Regions from separate parts of the Glutamicibacter sp. NPDC087583 genome, predicted to be linked through region 2. Evidence: riboswitches for the same ligand, from Rfam matches in the RefSeq annotation. Region 2 holds a riboswitch; each other region holds the start of a gene.
What was found. Region 2 has a riboswitch for S-adenosylmethionine ahead of ACIOU9_RS08455 (O-acetylhomoserine aminocarboxypropyltransferase/cysteine synthase family protein). Riboswitches for the same ligand answer to the same signal wherever they lie in the genome.
Positions count from the first base shown of each region.

Region 1: linked by a shared signal. The riboswitch ahead of ACIOU9_RS15690 (ABC transporter substrate-binding protein) and the one ahead of ACIOU9_RS08455 (O-acetylhomoserine aminocarboxypropyltransferase/cysteine synthase family protein) in region 2 are both predicted to bind S-adenosylmethionine.
Region 3: linked by a shared signal. The riboswitch ahead of ACIOU9_RS08960 (hypothetical protein) and the one ahead of ACIOU9_RS08455 (O-acetylhomoserine aminocarboxypropyltransferase/cysteine synthase family protein) in region 2 are both predicted to bind S-adenosylmethionine.

Region 1 covers NZ_JBIUWY010000007.1:101,903-108,088, reverse strand. The annotation lists gene ACIOU9_RS15705 (ABC transporter ATP-binding protein) at 1-64, opposite strand, end outside; gene ACIOU9_RS15700 (ABC transporter permease) at 93-980, opposite strand; gene ACIOU9_RS15695 (ABC transporter permease) at 995-1,951, opposite strand; gene ACIOU9_RS15690 (ABC transporter substrate-binding protein) at 1,963-3,594, opposite strand; SAM riboswitch class I at 3,718-3,809, opposite strand; gene ACIOU9_RS15685 (NAD(P)H-binding protein) at 4,095-4,958, shown strand; gene ggt (gamma-glutamyltransferase) at 5,174-6,186, shown strand, end outside.
Region 2 covers NZ_JBIUWY010000002.1:485,852-492,037, forward strand. The annotation lists gene ACIOU9_RS08450 (cystathionine gamma-synthase) at 1-563, opposite strand, end outside; gene ACIOU9_RS08455 (O-acetylhomoserine aminocarboxypropyltransferase/cysteine synthase family protein) at 560-1,876, opposite strand; SAM riboswitch class I at 1,965-2,055, opposite strand; gene ACIOU9_RS08460 (LysR family transcriptional regulator) at 2,288-3,229, opposite strand; gene ACIOU9_RS08465 (DUF1852 domain-containing protein) at 3,353-4,345, shown strand; gene ACIOU9_RS08470 (methionine synthase) at 4,377-5,417, shown strand; gene ACIOU9_RS08475 (hypothetical protein) at 5,955-6,186, opposite strand, start outside.
Region 3 covers NZ_JBIUWY010000002.1:607,037-613,222, forward strand. The annotation lists gene ACIOU9_RS08950 (helix-turn-helix domain-containing protein) at 90-656, opposite strand; gene ACIOU9_RS08955 (DinB family protein) at 790-1,377, shown strand; SAM riboswitch class IV at 1,445-1,558, shown strand; gene ACIOU9_RS08960 (hypothetical protein) at 1,574-1,840, shown strand; gene ACIOU9_RS08965 (VIT1/CCC1 transporter family protein) at 1,895-2,998, shown strand; gene ACIOU9_RS08970 (LOG family protein) at 3,062-4,252, opposite strand; gene ACIOU9_RS08975 (DEAD/DEAH box helicase) at 4,339-6,186, shown strand, end outside.

The DNA of each region.
Region 1 (6,186 bases), on a different contig from region 2:
CGTACTGGACCGTTAGATCTTCAATGCGGATCGCTGCTGAAGAAGCGTCGTTCGTTGCGTTCATGGTCTTGTCCGTTCATCAAAGAGTAGGGCTAGAAGCGGAATGCCTTGTTGATGGCACGTCCCAGTACTGCTGTCAGCATTACCGCCGCCACGATAACCAATCCCGGCAAAGTGGTCAGCCACCATGCCACCGAAAGATACTGGCGTCCTTCGGAAATCAGCAGTCCCCATTCAGGGGTCGGCGGTGGCGAGCCGAAGCCCAGGAACCCCAAACCGGAAATTGCAAGAATCGCAGCACCCAGATCTACAGCCAGCAAGGAGAGAACCGGACCGATGATGTGCGGGATGATGTGGCGACGTAGCACAGTGAAGTATTTGCCGCCGCTCATCAAGGCCGCCTGCACGAAATCGCGTGATCGGACCCTGAGCACTTCAGTGCGCACGAGGCGAGCGAATGCCGCGATCGAAGCGATACCCACACCTAGGCCCAAGGACAGCGGTCCCGGTTCAGTTGCGGTAACCAGAATCAGCGCGATCAGGAAGGCAGGAACTGCCAGGACAACATCGACAAAGCGCATTGCAACGGTGTCTGCGAACCGTCCGGCGGTCGCCGCCAGCAGTCCGAGGACCGAACCCACTACGCTTCCAACCAAGCAAGCCAGACCGGCGGTCAGCAGTGTCTGGTGAGTTCCGTAGACAACTCGGCTGTATACGTCACGCCCCAGATGATCTGTTCCGAACAGGTGCTCCGCATTTGGCGCTAGCAGTTTGTCAGCCGGCACACCCGTAATTGGGTCTTGTCCAGTAAAGAACGAAGGGAAGAAAGCCCACGCCGCAAATAAGAACAGCGGAATGAGAACCCACCAGGCAGCTAACCAGCGTACTGCTGGATTACGTTGACTGGTTACAGTGCTGGTTGGAACTTGGCGCTGATCTTCATTGGCCACTGATCCAATGTGCTTGGTCAAGAGAGTCATTAGTCCTTCTTTCCTTATGCAACCAGCGAGCGGGTTGACCTGCTTGTCGAAGCGACGATTCGCGGATCAATCTGAGGGTGGATGAGATCTACCAGCAAGTTGACCCCCGTGAAGACAATGGCTGTCAGAAGCACCAGTCCTTGGACCAATGGGATATCCTGCGCGGTAACTGACTGCAAGATCAGCTGGCCTAATCCTGCACGCGAAAACACCGTCTCCGTGATAACCGAACCAGCAAGCAGAGCGCCAATGGTGATACCCGCAATGGCTAGTGCGGCAGGGGCCGCGTTCTTCAAGGTGTGCCTGTAGAAGATCCACGCTTCGCTGGCGCCTTTGGCTCTCAGCACGTCGATGAATGGCTGCCTATTAACTTCCTGCACGCTTTTGATTAGCACCTGGGCGATCGGAGCGCTCAGGTGCACGGCGAGTACGAAGATAGGCACTGCCAGCGACATGAATGAGCCGTCCGGGAACAGTGACATCACTCCGAGCTGCACTGCCAGCAGCTGCAGGAGCACCAGGCCCAACCAGAAAACAGGAATGGACACCATTAGCGGTGGCAGATTCAGCAGCGTCTTGCGCAGTTTTTCGCCCTTGGACAGGCTCGCCGCTGAGGCGATGATCAGGGCGAATACCACCGACAAAACGAATGCGCTGCCAGCCAGAATCAGGGTGGATCCAGCTACTTCACCGATTCGATTCGCTACTTCCGAACCGCTGGACAAGGAATATCCGAGATCTCCGCGAAGCAATCCCAGCAGCTGCGTGAAGTACTGCACGAAGACCGGCTGGTCGTATCCGTAGTACGCCTTCATCTGTGCAATGGTGGCCGGATCCGCGGCTGAGTCAGTGCTCAGGAAGATCGTGACCGGGTCATTCGGCAAGGCCTGCACAGCGATGAAAACCGCCGTGTAGGCCAGCCAAATGACCAATATTGCCTGTCCCAATCGTTTTGCGATGTAAATGCCCATGAGCTCGGTTCCTAGCCGTCGTTCTTCCAAGCACCTTGGAAGATTGGTGCGGTACCGGAAGTGAATTCAACGTTGGCGGAGTTATTGGCCCCATAGACCTGAACTTCGTCCCAAAGAATCAAGGTCAAGGCTTGGTCAAGCACCAGGGTACGCTGTTCTTCTTCCACCAACTTCAGGTGCTCTTCTTCGGTGGTTGCTGACTGCTCTTCGGCGAAAAGCTTGTTCAGTTCAGGATCGGCGCGAAGTGTCTGATTGTTGTTCGCAGTTGCGTAGACCGGGCCCAGTCCGCCGTATGCGAACTGGCGGGTGCCGAAGAACTCCACTTTGTCGTCGACAAGCGCGTTGGTCAGGAAAGTATTGTCCGCCGCGCGGTTGACCAGCTGGACGCCAATCTCTCGCCATTGCTGTTCAATCAGTTCGAACGCTGGCTTGATGACCACGGAGTTATTGGAGGTGGAGACCGTTACTTCCAGTTTCTTTCCGTCCTTCTCGCGAATGCCATCCGCGCCCGGCTTCCAACCGGCTTCATCCAATAATTGCTTGGCCTTTTCTGGGTTGTACGCCAGTTCGGAAGATAGGTCTACGAAACCTGGAGCCTTATGGTTCAGGATCGATCCGGAGATGACGTAGCTATCCGAGAGAACGGTTTCCTTAATGGCCTGGCGGTCGATTGCAATCTGCAGCGCTTGGCGGACTTTGACGTCTTCAAGCTTTCCCGAGCCAACACGTACTGCTGCGTGGTTGGTGGTCAGGTCTACGCCTTCAGCAGCTAACACCTTGCCACCGTTGGTACCCAGCACTTGTTCATCCACCGGTTGCAAGCCTCGGACGAGATCTACCTGCGCGGACTGAACTGCCCCGGCACGGCTAGCTACCTCAGGAAGGTATTTGATAACCAAGGTATCCAGGTATGCATCGCCCTGGTTAGAGGCAGATTCTGGTGCCCAAGCGTAGTCATCGCGGCTGGTGAAAACCACTTCTTCATCAGGCTTTTCCGATTCAAAGACAAACGGTCCGGAACCAACAATCTTGGAGATCGAGGACTGCGCGGCGTTATCCAGTTCAAGGGTTTTCGGGGACACCAATCCAGCAGTTACTGAAGAAGTCGCCCGAAGGAAATTGGCATCCGGACGCTTGAGCGTGACCTTGACCTTGTTGTCCCCAACGACCTCTGCCGACTTGTAGGCGGCAAAGTCAACGTTCGGTGCAATCTGAGCTTCCTTGATGCCCTGACCCAGCGCGTCCAGGTTCAGTTTCACGGCTTTGGCATCCAGTTTGGATCCGTCTGAGAAGGTGACTCCGTCGCGAATGGTGAACGTGAACTCGGTCTTGGCATCGTTGGCTTCGAATCCGCTGGCGATCCAGCCAACCAGCTTGCCAGCTTCCACGTCGTAGTAGGTCAGGCGATCAAGGACGGAATTCAGTACGTTGGCCTTCTCATAGAAACGCGCTGCCTGAGTCTGCCAATTGTTGATGGGGGTAACTTCAGCAAAAGTGAAGGTACCGCCTTCTACTGGTTCCCCTGGATCGGCTGCTGCTTCAGCGGCGCCAGTAGTATTGGCGTTGTTTCCGCATGCAGTGAGTGACAAGCCCAGAACGGCAAGGATTGCAGTGGCCTTCAGGCCAAAATGTGCTGTACGCATGGTTACAGATGTCCTCTCGGTTGGTGCCCCGAGGATTACGCATAGATTCCCTGTACGTTCTGCCTTGATTCCGGGACTACCCACGGCGAGTTTCTTCCGGCAGACCGTTGAGAAATTTAGCAATCTCCATCGGTCCTGGCCTTAGCACCGCTCCCGTTTACGGGTGGTTGCTGCGACTTCAACGAGCCAGGTCTCTCGGTCGCTCTGGATGGGGTGTCCGGCTGTACCGGCCGAACAGTTCAAGTCTGCAACCCCTGAATTCAGCAGACAAGCGTTACGTAAGCAGGGGTCATGAAGTCGCAGAACGCGTCCTGAAACAGCCGATACACGTCATGCTGCGCGTCATAAAATGCAATGCGCCGGACATAAAACGCTTTGTGACGCCAACTGTGGACAGATCCATGCGAATCCTTGCTTAATCGGCATTCCCATTCGATGGTTCCGGGAATTACCTCACGTCCTCGCCGGTTGTAGCAGATGCAGACCAACGAGAGGACCCCATGAAGATCGCAATTACCGGTGCCACCGGACAGCTTGGAAATCTAGTCATCGACGCGCTGCTTGCGCGCGGGGCGAATGCCGCTGATCTGGTCGCCATTGGCCGCTCCGAGCAGAAGCTGGAACCACTGGCAGGCAAAGGCCTGGAAACCCGCGTTGCCGATTACAACGCCCAGCCAACTCTCGTGTCCGCACTCGAAGGCATAGACAAGCTGCTGCTGATTTCGGCCAGCGAGGTGGGCCAGCGCGTTGCCCAGCATGAGAACGTCATCAACGCGGCCAAGCACGTGGATGTCTCGCTGATCGCCTACACCTCAATTGCCAACGCCCTGTCCGGCGGCATGAAGCTCGCCGACGAGCACATCGCCACCGAACGGCTGCTGGCCGGATCCGGCATCGACTACGTGCTGTTGCGCAATGGATGGTACATCGAGAACTACACCGACCAGCTGATGGGCTACCTCAACAGCGGCACGGTGCTCGGTGCCGCCGGCGATGGCAAGATCAGCGCTGCCGCCCGTGCAGACTATGCGGATGCCGCTGCGGCCGTGCTGCTTTCCGAGGAGGACCAGAACGGCAGGATCTACGAGCTGGGCAGCGATAAGCCATTCACCCTCGCCCAGCTTGCTGGCGCGGTTGGCGCTGCCGCCGGCCAGGACATCGCCTACCAGGAAATGGATCCAGGGCAACTGGAAAAGATCTACGCTGATGCCGGCGTCCCCGGACCGTTCGCGCACATCCTCGTCGATACCGACATGCGCATTCGAGAAGGAGCGCTGGAAGTGGACTCCGGGGAGCTGGCTCAGCTGATCGGCCGCGCCCCGGCTTCCTTGGGCAAAGTCATCAAGGACAACCTGGACAAGTAGCCCAGGTGCACTAGGGTTCCAGCGGGCAGGCATTGGCGGCGATCGAGGCCGCGGTGCCTGCCCGCCGCTTTAACGCGTCACAACCCGGAATATTCGCGCGGCAATGCCGAAATTGCCGCGCAAACCCATGGTGCTGCGTGTCACAACCGCGCGGCGAGTTCCCGCTCCCGTAAATTTGCGCATACTTCATCCCCACCTGCAGAGGAGATCAAAGCATGCCACGAGTACGTTTAAGATCAGTTGCCTGCGCGGCAGCCATCGCCTTGGGCCTGGGAGCTTTCTCAGCGCTTCCGGCGAGCGCCGAACCACGGCACACCCAGAAGGACCCGACCGCCATCGGCACTGGAGGCGCAGTCTCGTCGGTCGATCCGGAAGCCACCGCTGCCGGCATCGAAATCCTGCGCAAGGGAGGCAACGCTGTCGATGCGGCTGTGGCAACCGCGGCGGCACTGGGCGTCACCGAACCCTATAGCGCAGGCATTGGCGGCGGCGGATACTTCATGCACTACGATGCGAAGTCGGGCAAGGTCAGCACCATCGACGGCCGCGAAACCGCACCGGCAGGCATTGCGCATGATGCATTCATCGATCCTGAAACCGGCGAGCCGTATAACTTCACCCCGGAACTGGTCACCAGTGGCGTGTCCGTGGGCGTGCCCGGGACCTTGGCCACGTGGCAGCGCGCACTGGATAATTGGGGTTCGCAGAACCTGAAACAGGTTCTGCGGCCGGCAACCCAGATCGCTTCACGCGGCTTTGTCATTGATGAGACGTTCCGTGAACAGACCCTGGATAACAAGGAACGATTCGCCGCGTTCACCTCCACGAGCGAATTGTTCTTGCCCGGCGGAGATGCCCCGGAGGTCGGGAGCATTTTCAAGAATCCGGATCTCGCACACACCTACCGGATGCTGGCCAAGCAAGGCCTCCAGGGATTCTATGAGGGCGAATTGGCTGCCGAAATCGCCCTAACGGTGCAGGCTCCGCCAAAGAGCGAAGACACCGCCCTCCCGGTTCCCGCAGGGCAGCTGGGCACTGCCGACCTGGCCGGCTACGAAGTGGTGGAGCAGGCACCAACTAAGGTGGACTACCGGGGCTATGACGTCTTCGGCATGGCTCCTTCGTCCAGTGGCGGAACGACCATCGGCGAATCGCTGAACATTCTGGGCGAGTTCGATTTGCCAGCTATGGAAGCACCCGATGCCTTGCATCATTATTTCGAGGCAAC
Region 2 (6,186 bases):
CCGAAATCCAGCGGCCGCTGCAGGTAGGGGGTGGCGAAGGTGTTGTCCACCACCAGCAGGGCGCCGTGCTCGCGGGCGATGGCCGCCCAGCCGGCCAGGTCGGCGATGCCCAGCAGCGGGTTGGACGGGGTTTCCACCCAGAGCAGCGCGGTGTTCGGGCGTACTGCCGCGCGCACCGCGTCCAGGTTGGTGATGTCTACCGCCGAAGAGCTGATCCCCCATTTGCCGTGCAGCTTGGAGATCAGCCGGTTGGTGCCGCCGTAGCCGTCGGCACCCAGCACGATGTGATCGCCAGGCGCCAGCACTGCGCGCAGCAGCGCGTCTTCGGCGGCGATGCCCGAAGCGAAGGAGAAGCCGGCGGCGCCGCCTTCCAGCGCGGTGAGCTGGGATTCGAACCCGTTGCGGGTCGGGTTGGAACCGCGCGAGTATTCGTGCCCGGCGCGCAGCACGTTGATGCCGTCCTGGATGAAGGTGCTGGTCTGGTAGATCGGCGGGATCACCGCACCGGTGTGCGGGTCCTTGTGCTGGCCGGCGTGGACTGCGAGGGTGTTGAAGCCGCTCATGCGAAGCTCACTTCCTTGGTTTCGTTTAGCGCTGACTGGGTCGAGGCCAGTGCGTGATCCAGTGCCTGGGTGATATCTGCCAGCAGGTCGGCCGGGTCTTCCAGGCCCACCGAAAGGCGCAGGGTGGAGGTGTTCAGGCCGGCGGCGGCCAGTTGCGCTTCCGAGAGCCGGCAGTGGGTCATGGTGGCTGGGTGCGAAATCATGGTACGGGTATCCCCCACATTGGCGGCCAGGGAAATCAGCTGCAGCCCGTCGATTACCGGGGAAACCAGCGATGGGTGGGCCAGCTCGATGGCCACCACGCAGCCAGTGCCCTTCGGGGTGAGACGTTGGGCCAGCTCGTGGCTCGGGTGGCCGGGCAGGGACGGGTGGTGGATGGCCGCGATGCCCGGGTGGGCCGAGAGCTCTTGAATCAGGGTGGTGACGCTGCGCTGCACGTGCCCGGCGCGTACCGGCAGTGTCTCGATTCCGGCCAGGATTCCCTGGGCGCTAGCCGGGGCGAGCGTCGGGCCCAGATCGTGCAGGAACTTGGAACGCACCAGCATCGCGTAGGCGGCCGGTCCGTGGCGTTCAAGCAGCGAGGTGTTGTTCAGCCGAACCCGCGGGGCGGCGATCTGCGGCCAGCGGGCGGTATCGGAGAAGTCGAATTTGCCCGAGTCCACCACGATCCCGCCGAGCACGGAGCCGTGTCCGGCCAGGCCCTTGGTGGCTGAGTGCACCACGATGTCGGCGCCGAAATCCAGTGGCCGAATATTCAGCGGGGTGGCCAGGGTGTTGTCGACCACCACCGGGATGTTGTGCTCGTGGGCGATCGCCGCGATGGCGGGCAGGTCGGCCACGGTGCACAGCGGGTTGGAGACGGACTCCAAGAAGAACGCCCGGGTGTCTTCCTCGATGGCCGAAGCCCAGGCGGCGGGATCGGCCTGGTCGACAAAGTTGATGCGGATCCCGAAGTCGGCGAAGGTGTCGGTGAACAGATCCACGGTGCCGCCGTACAGCGAGGAGGAAGCCACGATGTGCTTGGGGCCCTGGGTCAGCGCCAGCAGGGACAAGGCCACGGCGGCCTGCCCGGTGGCGGTGGCCACCGCGTGGGTCCCGCCTTCCAGGGCGGCTACGCGCTGCTCGAGGATGGACACGGTGGGGTTGCCGGTGCGCGAGTAGGTGAAGCCTGCCTGGCGCAGCGCGAACTTCTCGACCGCTTCGGCATGCGTCGCGAATTGGTACGCCGCGGAATTGTGCAGTGGCGGCAGCATCGGGCGGAAGTCTCCGCTCGGGCGGTACCCTGCGTGCACCGCGTCGGTTTCCTGGCTCATGGCTCCTCCTCGATTCTCTGCGAGGGAGTGCACCGATTGGCATCGTGCGGCGGCACGAAGCACAGCACGCAAAAACGCGTTCGGAACTGCTCCATCGTTCCTGGCGGTAGCACCTTTCGGTTTCCCGATGGTTGCTGCGGCGTCTTCGAGCCAGATCTCTCAGCCGCTCTTGATGGTTTGTTGTTCTTCCATGGTTGGCTATCCGCCGCAAACGGTGCAAGCGGTATCCGGCGCCCGGCTTCATACAAGGCCGCCACGCTTCATATGTCGTCGCCTTGTCATGATGACGCGGGGGCCTGACCCCTTTTATGACGCGAGCTTTTGAGCGGAATCGTTGTGATGTAGAGGTTTTGCTGGAAGTTTGTGACGAAGTGCAGGTGCTCAATGACCGGCGGTTACGCTGCTGGCGGCTCAGCCGAGCACTTCTACCCCGAAGCTGGCGACCACGGTGCGCACTTCTTGCAGGTAGCGCTGGGCCTGGTCGGTGAGCGGGATGGCGGCGTGGTCAATCCAGCCGATCTCGATGCGCTCCTCGATGGCCAGCGGGATGGCAACGATGGAGGGATCCAGTTCGTCGCTGATGATGCCGGTGGAGATCGTGTAACCGCCCAAGCCGATCATCAGGTTGAAGATGGTGGCGCGGTCCGAGACCTGGATTTCGCGTTGGCTGGAGCGCGTGGAGAGCACCTCCTCGGCGAAGTAGAAGGAATTATTCGCGCCCTGGTCGAAGGTCAGCCGGGGCAGGTCTTCGAGGTCTTCGAGCGTGACCTGGGTTCGGGTGGCCAGCGGGTTGCTGCGCGAGATGAAGATATGCGGATCGGCCAGGAACAGCGGGTGGAAGACCAGCCGGGATTCGCGCAGCAGCTTGTCGATGACCTTCCGGTTGAAGTCGTTGCGGTACAGGATCCCGATGTCGCTGCGCAGCGTGCGCACGTCCTCGATGATCTGCTCGGTGCGGGTCTCGCGCAGCGAAAACTGGTACTCCTCGGCCCCGCTGGCCTGCACCATCCGCACGAAAGCGTCCACCGAAAAGGAGTAGTGCTGGGTGGAGACGCCCAGCAGCCGCCGGGCCGAGGGGCGGCCGAGGTACCGATGCTCAAGAAGCTCCACCTGCTCGAGGACCTGTCGGGCGTAGCCGAGGAATTCCGCGCCTTCGGCGGTGAGCGTCACTCCCCTGGCCGAGCGCATCAGCAAGGTGCGCCCCACCCGCGATTCAAGCTCCTTCATCGCTGAGGACATGCTGGGCTGTGCGACGTAAATGAGGTCGGCGGCAGCCGAGATCGACCCCTCTGAGGCGACCGCCACGAAATAGCGAAGTTGCTGCAGCGTCAATCCATTTGATCCCTGAACCATAGCCAGAGTCTATATGAATCCATAGTTATATCGAGTTACCCGATATCAAGAATCACCCTGCATGATTGACGCATCGACTTCCCCTCGGCCCACCACGGTCCCCTCAGATACAGATTGGCCATCATGGCAGACGCGTTGACCTTCAGCATTAGCACCACTAAATTCGACGAGAATTACACCCCTTCAGCAAATTCGCGCATCACCACGAACTTCGCCAATTTGGCACGTGGAGAGCGCCGCGCAGAGAACCTGAACAATGCTTTAAAAATGATCAACCGCCGCTTCAATTCCTTGGCTCACTGGGACAATCCCCAAGGAGACCGCTATGCGCTGGAATTGGAAATCATTTCTGCAAATGTGCATTTCACTGCCGATAATATCGACCAGAAGTTTCCCCTTTTAGAAGTCCTTGAAACCACGATCGTGGATAAACTCCTTGGCACTCGAACCCAGGGCATGGTCGGAAATAATTTTTCTTCTTATGTCCGCGATTACGACTTCAGCGTGGTGCTTCCAGCTTCGTGTAATGACAGCGGAGCTCCGGTGCTTCCGGAAGATTTTGGCGATCTCCATGGACAGCTCTTCCAGCATTTTTTGAACTCACAGGCGTACCGTGAGCGTTTTGCCCAGCTGCCGGTGGTCAGCATCAGCGTCTCGACTTCCAAGACCTATTTCCGCACCGGCAACAGCCATCCAGTGCTCGGTTTGGAGTACCAGCAGGATGAAAATTCATTAACCGACGCGTACTTCGGAAAAATGGGTTTGAGCGTGCGCTACTTCATGCCGCCGGGTGCCGTGGCTCCGCTGGCGTTCTACTTCCGCGGTGACCTGCTCAACGATTACACCAATCTGCAGTTGATCAGCCTGATCAGCACCATGGAGACCTTCCAGAAGATCTACCGTCCGGAAATCTACAACGCCAACGCGGCAGCGCCTGCTGTGTACCACCCGAGTCTAGGCGCCCAGGATTTCTCCCCTACCCGCGTTTTTTATGACCGCGAAGAACGAACCCAGCTAGGCAAGATCCAAGGGAAGTTCACCGAAGAGCATTTCATTATTCCGAATCGCGAACTGCTCGAATCCTGGGCTGCCAACTGTGCAGTCCCCACCGCCTAATCAATTATCTTAGGAATCCGAAGGACCAATTATGACCAATTCCCTGCTTCCAACCTCTATCGTCGGCTCCCTGCCCAAGCCTTCATGGCTTTCTGAAACCGAGACCCTGTGGTCTCCGTGGAAGCTGGAAGGAACGGCGCTGGCCGAGGGCAAGCAGGACGCGATGCGTGCCGCGGTGCTGGAGCAGACCCGCCGCGGCATCGACATCATTTCCGACGGGGAGCAAACTCGCCAGCACTTCGTGACCACCTTCATTGAGCACCTGTCAGGGGTTGACTTCGAGAACAAGCAGACCGTGTTGATCCGCGACCGCTACGAGGCCAACGTGCCCAGCGTTGTCGGCGCGGTGGAACGCAAAGCCCCGGTCTTCGTAGAAGATGCAAAGTTCCTACGCACACTGACCGACCGACAGATCAAGTGGACACTGCCCGGTCCGATGACCATGGTGGACACCCTGCACGACGGCTACTACGGCAGGCGCGAAAAGCTGGCCTGGAAGTTCGCGTCCATCCTGAACCAGGAAGCCAAGGAATTGGAAGCCGCAGGGGTGGATGTCATCCAGTTCGACGAACCTGCCTTCAACGTCTTCTTCGACGAGGTGGCCGACTGGGGCGTGGCCGCTCTGGAACGCGCCTGCGAAGGATTGAAGGCTGAGACCGTGGCACATATTTGTTTCGGCTACGGCATCAAGGCAAACAATGATTGGAAAGCAACTCTGGGCACCCAGTGGCGTCACTACGAGAAGTCCTTCCCGCTGCTGCAGCGCTCGACCATCGACACTATTTCGCTGGAATCCCACCATTCGAATGTTCCGCTGGAGGTCGTGGAGCTGGTGCGCGGCAAGCGGGTCATGCTTGGCGCAATTGACGTGGCCAACCAGCAGATCGAGACACCGGACAAGGTGGCAGAAACCCTGCGCAAGGCACTGGAGTATGTAGATGCAGACAAGCTCATCCCAAGCACCAACTGCGGCATGGCGCCATTTCCCCGCGATGTGGCACTGGCCAAGCTCAGCGCGTTGAGCGCCGGCGCCTCAGTGCTGCGCGAGGAGCTTGTCGGCGCCCGCGTCTAAGCCGGCTGAATCATAACTTTTGCTGCCAGCAGAAGACTTCAAGGCAGCGTTGCACGGGCACCCCGTGGGGTTGCAATGACCGCCGCGGATTCGGGCAAAGGTCCAGTGGTTCTGACTGCAGCGTCGGTAGCTTCGGCCAGCGAGCAGTTACTGCTACAGGTGTTCTCGGTTTAGGCTGGGTCTCTGTAGTGCTGGGCCGAACCGAAACTGTGGCTATGAATTTCCTGGTTTCCCAGGTAGCGAAGTGGCGAAATTGGGTGTACCCAACGGTATCGGCCGCTTTGCCTAGAAGCTGACCTGGAGCGGCTGAACACCGACGAAACGAAGCTCAAACATGTACGGGGCGACTGCCTTGCTAAATCGACAAGCGCAATCCGATCGGAGAATCAACTTTACTTGCCGCCCTCGCCACACTTTACAGAGCCCTCACCGACGATCAACAACATGAATTACGTCGGCATTAATCGATTCGAAATTATGCAGAACTTCGATATCTTCGCTTGATATCACAAAAGTTGCAATTCATTGTTGCCTTCACTACTTGAATTGAAAATCGCGGTACGAACTCTGTACATTAAAACGCCGCCCATCTTTACGGCGCTGCAGAAAACCAGCAACAGTGTCGACGTCCTTGGGATGCATCCCGAGTGCACGGCATTTTGCACGAACTTGTTCCACGCTGATTGAAACCCAGCGCTCAGGTTGGTTCATCATGTCAGCTTTAAGCATGTCTTCTTCATTCCATTTCAGCCCTGACGAATAGCCGGCT
Region 3 (6,186 bases), 120 kb from region 2:
TCCTAGAATACGCGGTTCATCTCCCCGCAGACGAACGCGCAGCCGCACTGCGCATGCCGTGCCATGGCAGCAAGCGCAAGGGATTGGCGTCATGAGAGGATCAGCGTCCAGGTAACCACGGCAACCTCATCAGAATCGTTTTCCCAGCTATGCGGTTCACGCCCGGGGAAGGTGATCGTATCGCCTGCTTCGAGTTCTACGCGCTGATCAGGCAATACCAGGATGAATTTTCCAGCGATCACGTGCAGCACTTCCAGCTCGCAATCCACCGAATACAGCTCCGCTTCACCGGTGCCCTTGGGCGCAATCTCGGCGCGAATCATCTGCACCCGCTTCTCGCTGCGCGGCGTGACCAGCTGCTCCGTGATGCCGTCACCGCCCAGGGAAACACGGGGTGCCTGCTCCAGTCGGACCAGTTTCGTTTCAGGAACCTCGAAGAGGGTACCGACCTCCATGCCCAGCACTTCGCACAACCGCAAAAGAGTGGAAACCGAAGGGCTGGTCAGGTCGCGCTCCACACGCGAGAGGAAACCCTTGGTCAGTCCGGATAGCTCGGCGACCTGGTCAATGGTCATACGCTGGGTCTGGCGCACCCCGCGCAGCCTCGCACCGATATTGATCGCGGCACCGGTTGGTTCAACTGGCAAGGTTTTCATCGTTTGGCTCCTCGACGTTTTCTGCAGCAACAACCGCAACCACTTTGGCTTCAAGGCCTGCGGGGCAAGTTTACCAATGGTAAACACACCGCGCCCTCTACCGCGAGACTGCAGCGCTCACTAGACTCTGCCCATGGACAGCACCAAGGACAAGCTCTGCGGGTACCTGAACGACGCGCGCGAGAATGCGATCTACAAGGCAGAAGGCCTCGCCGAACACCTGGCACGCACTCCGCTCACCCCTACAGGCACCCATATCCTGGGAGTACTGCACCATTTGGCGATCAATGAATACGAATATTTCGGCACCTGCCTCAAGCGCAGGGCCGATGACCGCTACGTTCGCGAATTCATTGCGCCGCATGATCCCGACGCGGATTTCCTCCCGCCAGCAGATATGGATGCGCAACAGCTGATCGGCCTGTATCGGAAAGCCATCGCCTTCGCCGATGAAGCCATCAGCGATCTGCCCCTGGACTGTCCCGTAGAGGTACCGTGGTGGGGGCCAGCTGGCAAAACCACCTTGGACCACCTGCTCATCCATGCGCTCGCCGAAACCTCCCGGCATGCAGGGCATCTGGATATTATCCGCGAGCAGCTCGATGGCCGTGCTGGCTGGACCGCGCAACTGGATCTGCTGCCCGGCTACACCGCGGGGCAATGGGCCGAACAACGCGAGAAGCTGCAGCAACTGGCCAATGCCTTTGCCCCGGGCAGCTGAGCCGCAGTCATATTACGCATTCGGACTTCACCGGGCCCTACCGCCGGCGGTACCATCGGAAATGTTGCTTCACGAGACGCGGCGCCAAGCTCCGACTGGCCGCGCACCAACCCCAAGTTCATGGGTGGTTCGGATGAGGAAGCGGTCCGCGCATCAACAGGTGCACGGGCAAGAGCTCGCAAGAGAGTTGACCTCCATGGCATATCCGATTCTGCCCGTCATCGACCGCCAGACCGGCCAAGTGCAGTTCAAGGCCGAGGGGCGCTGGCGCACCCGCTACGTTGCAGATCCGCTCAGGCTTGAACGGCTCATTGCCCGTTGCGCCCGCAGGCCGACCTATGATCCGGCCACTTCTGAATTGCAGCTGGTGCTGCCGGTAGCCGGAAATCCCGCGGGCAAGAGAATTGCTTTTAGCCTTGCCAAATTCCCAAGTGCAGGAGCCCTGACTAAACTGGGTGGTTGATCCGATCCACGGGTTTCATTGGAAAATCCATGTTCCAGGAGAGTCATCGTCGCGATGCCACAGCACCCAGAAACCGAACCTACCAAAGCGCAGATCCAGCGATGGCGCAAGTATCTCGCAGATGAAGTCGCCGAAGGCTCCATCTACAGGGCCCTCGCGGAAAAGAAAACCGGTCAAGAACGGCAAATCCTGCTGGGCCTTGCAGAGGCGGAAGCCCGCCACGAATCCCACTGGCGCGTCCTGCTCGGCGAGCATTTCAAGGAAGTCCGCCCGTCGCTGCGACGCACCATGCTGCGTTTCCTGGCATTGCATTTCGGTTCGGTCTTCGTGCTGGCCATGGCCCAGCGCTCCGAAAGCAGTTCGCCCTACCGCGACGACAAGGACGCCACCGCGCAGATGGCGGCCGACGAACAGGTCCACGAAGAGGTCGTCCGGGCGCTGGCTACAGCAGGCCGTGCGCGCCTTTCGGGCAACTTCCGCGCTGCGGTCTTCGGCGCCAACGACGGGCTGGTTTCCAACCTGGCGTTGATCATGGGTATCGGTGCGACCGGTGTTTCAGCGACCTTCGTGCTGTTCTCCGGTGTTGCCGGTTTGCTGGCCGGCGCACTGTCCATGGCAGCTGGCGAATACGTCTCGGTGCGTTCCCAGCGCGAGCTGCTGACCGCCTCGCGACCAACCCAGGTCACGCTGACCGCCGCCCCGAACCTCGATCTGGACGCCAACGAGCTGGTGCTGATCTACAAGGCCCGCGGCATGAGCGATGAAGATGCAGCGCACCGGGCCGCAGAACGCATGGGCCTGTTCACCTGCGATTGCAACCCCGACTTCTCGTTGAACCCGGAAGGCCGCGGCGAAGAACTCGAGAAGGAGCACCAGGAACTGGGGTCGGCCACCGGCGCGGCGGCCACCTCGTTCATCCTTTTCGCTTCCGGCGCGGTCGTGCCGATCCTGCCTTATATCCTTGGGCTCTCCGGCATGACCGCGATCCTCGTCTCGGTAGTCCTGGTAGGCGTGGCCCTGATGATCACCGGAGGGATCGTGGGACTGCTTTCCGGTGCCTCCCCGCTCAAGCGCGGCCTGCGCCAGCTAGCCATCGGCTGGGGCGCAGCGGCCATCACCTACTGCTTGGGCCTGATCTTCGACGTCAGCATCGGATAGCAGCCTGCTGCGATTCGAATGCCGGTACAGCTTTGGCTCTACCGGCATTTTCCATGCCGTGCTCTAGCTGTTCTCCGGCCGCCGGGTACGCCGGCGCAGGGTTTGCATGCTCTGGATGAACTCCATCGCTTCTTCGGCGGTTTCCACCAGAGCAATCTTCTGTTCCATGACACGGTCCTTGGCCAGGGCCTGAAGCAGCGGCCAAGCAGGCAGATCCCTCGTCCAATAGTCCTTGCCGATCAGCACCATCGGCACCACGCGAGCACCGGTAGCGTAGTAGTTTTCGCAGGCATCCTGGAAGATTTCCTGCACCGTGCCGGCGGCCCCGGGCAGAACTACCAGCCCGCCGTTGGACTGCTCCAGCAAAATCGCTTCACGAATGGAATTGGTGAAGAACTTGGCAATCTGGGTGGCAAACAGATTCGGCGGCTCATGGCCGTAGAACCAGGTTGGCACGCCCAGGGACTGCCGCTGGCTCGGGAAACGCTCCTTGACCATCAGCGCAATTCTCGCCCAGCCGGTGCGCTGATGGATCGCATCTGGCGCTTCGGCCAGCATCTGCAATGCCGTAGCGACATCTTCTTGCCCGTAATCGGCCAGCCACGCACCGGCGTTGGCGGCTTCCATTGCGCCGGGGCCTCCACCGGTGGCGACCGCGTAGCCGGCCCGGGTAATCATGCGCCCAAGCTCCAAAGCTTGCGCATACTGCGCAGTGCCCCGGCTCATCGCATGCCCGCCCATCACCCCGATAATCGGGGTTTCCTTGAACGTGCCCTCGTACACCGCCGAGACCAGCGCCTGGCCAATGTGGTGATCATGCAGGGTTCTTGCCAGCGCATTGCTATCGCTATCGGAATTCACCGCTGCATGCTGCTGGGAGTACGCGTAGATCTTCGCATCAGGCACATGCTCGTAGGTCTGCGTCCGGATCCCCGAGTACAACTCATGCGGCGAATACAAGCCGCGAGCCACCGTCTCGAAGGGAACCTCCTCCCCCGAGCTCATGCACAGCCCGCCAGTGGCTTGCACGATCTGCGCTCCTTGCGCGGAATACTGGCAATCGATGAATAGCGCTTCGGAAAGATCCAAGGATTCCAGCACGGTATCCCGTTCGCGCAGATCAACACGGTGCACTCGCCAGCCTTTTCCGCGTGCGCGGTGGGAAGCCAGCGCTTCGGCTGCGAGACGGTCGAATTCAACGAGCGTCGTTATGTTCACTGCGCGTGCTGGAAGGTAGGGCCACACTTGGGACATGCGTCAACGCTACGTCATAGATAGTGATTATTCACAGAAAGGCCCTTCAACTTTCGCGAAGGCCCGGAACGTGAAACGATGAGAGGATGATTGAATCTGTTCCACCAACCATTGATGCCCGCCACTTATTGGCTTTTCTGGGCAACGTTCCTTTCTTCTATGGAAAGAACCTGGCTGCAGAAGCAAATTCCGTGGTTGACGTGGAATTCGACGAAAGCACCCACCAGATCGAAGGCACCGTCACCGATTCTGGCGAAGAATATTCTCCGATGATCCAGGTCCTCATGGACGGTGGAGAGTGGAAGATCGAATCGTGCGAGTGCACCTGCGACGCACCGGGCATCTGCTCGCACATCGCGGCACTGGCTATTGTCTCCAACAAGATCGCTTCCCAGCCACGCCCCGTGCCTGCCCGGGAAGAGAAGCCGAACACAGTTTGGTCGCAGCAAATCGATTCATGGTTTGAAGAGTCCGAGCCGGGCCCGGCCGATGGCCTGCTTGGTTCGCAGCACGATCCGGTAGTGCCGATGGCGCTTCAGTTCCTGCTCTTCGATTCGAAGGACGCCACCCAGCAGCAACAATGGATGCCGACCGGAACCATCCCGCACCCGACCCGCAATAAGCGCTTCCGCTTGGGAGTGCGCCCAATGGTTCGCAACACCGAAGGCCGTTGGGTTCGTGGCCAGCTTCGCTGGACCACCCTGGGCTTCAAGACCTACGGCTGGAACCTGCTGCGGGCGCAGCACCACTGGTTTACCCGCTTTGCCTCCATGGCGCGCAGCGACAGCCAGCTGCAGTTCAAGGTGGATGAAGACTGGCTGTTCCTGGACGAGTACGCTTCCGAGCTGCTCTGGCCACTGCTTGACCAAGCTGATGAGCTGGGAATTCCGCTGATCACGACCCGATCCGAGCAGCGCGTGCGCATCGTTGCTCCAGCCAGCTTCAGCATGCAGGCCTCCCTGGATGAGCAACGGCTGCAATTGGACGGTGTCCTGCACATTGCAAACCAGGATCTCATTCTCGATCCGGAGGCACCAAGCGGTGTCATCGCCGAGCATGGTTTCTATGCCCAGTTGGCTCAGCCTGATGAGATTTGGCTCGCGCCAAGTGTTGAGCCGATTCCTGACGCGCACCGCCGCTGGTATGTTGACCGCCGTCCGGTCACCGTGCCTAGGCCGGAGATCAACGATTTCTTTGAATCCTCCTACCCGCGTTTGGCCCGCCGTTTCGAGCTGCGTAGCGTTAGCGACGAGCTGGAATTGCCTGCTTTGAAACCGCCCTATGTGCAGGCGACCGTGGTCTACAAGCGCGAATTCAACGAGAATAACGAACCGAACGACACCGCCGCGCTGGACTTCCAGATCCTCTACCCGGGGATCCCTGGCGACCAGGAAGTGTATGACCTTGAGGCCGAGGAACTGCTTCAGGCCGCAGTGCATGAAGTTTTCCTGGTCCATGAAGAAAGCGGCAATCCCAACTTGTCGCCGAAGTTCTACGCCCGCGATGACACCATCGATTTCGTCACCGAGATCCTCCCCGCGCTGGAACGCATTCCTGAAGTCAAGCTGGTTGAGAAGGGTACCCGGCCGAAATTCCGTCAGCTGCGTGAACTTCCTCAGCTGAAGATCAATGCCGTGAATCATGAACGGACCGACTGGCTGGACCTTGGCTTGCTGATCACCGTGGGCAACCACGAGGTTCCTTTCTCGCAGATCGTCGAGGCCATGAGCAATGGCCAGATGAAGCTGCGCCTGCCGGATAACACTTGGTTCTCGTTGAACCACCCCATGTTCGCCAAGCTCAAAGCCCTCGTTGACGAGGCCCAGGCAATGAATGACAAGCCGAAGGAGGGAGACCTGAAGCTTACGGTCTTCCAAATCTCATTGTTCGAAGAACTTGATGAGATGGCTGAAGGCATTGACGGCGCGGACTTG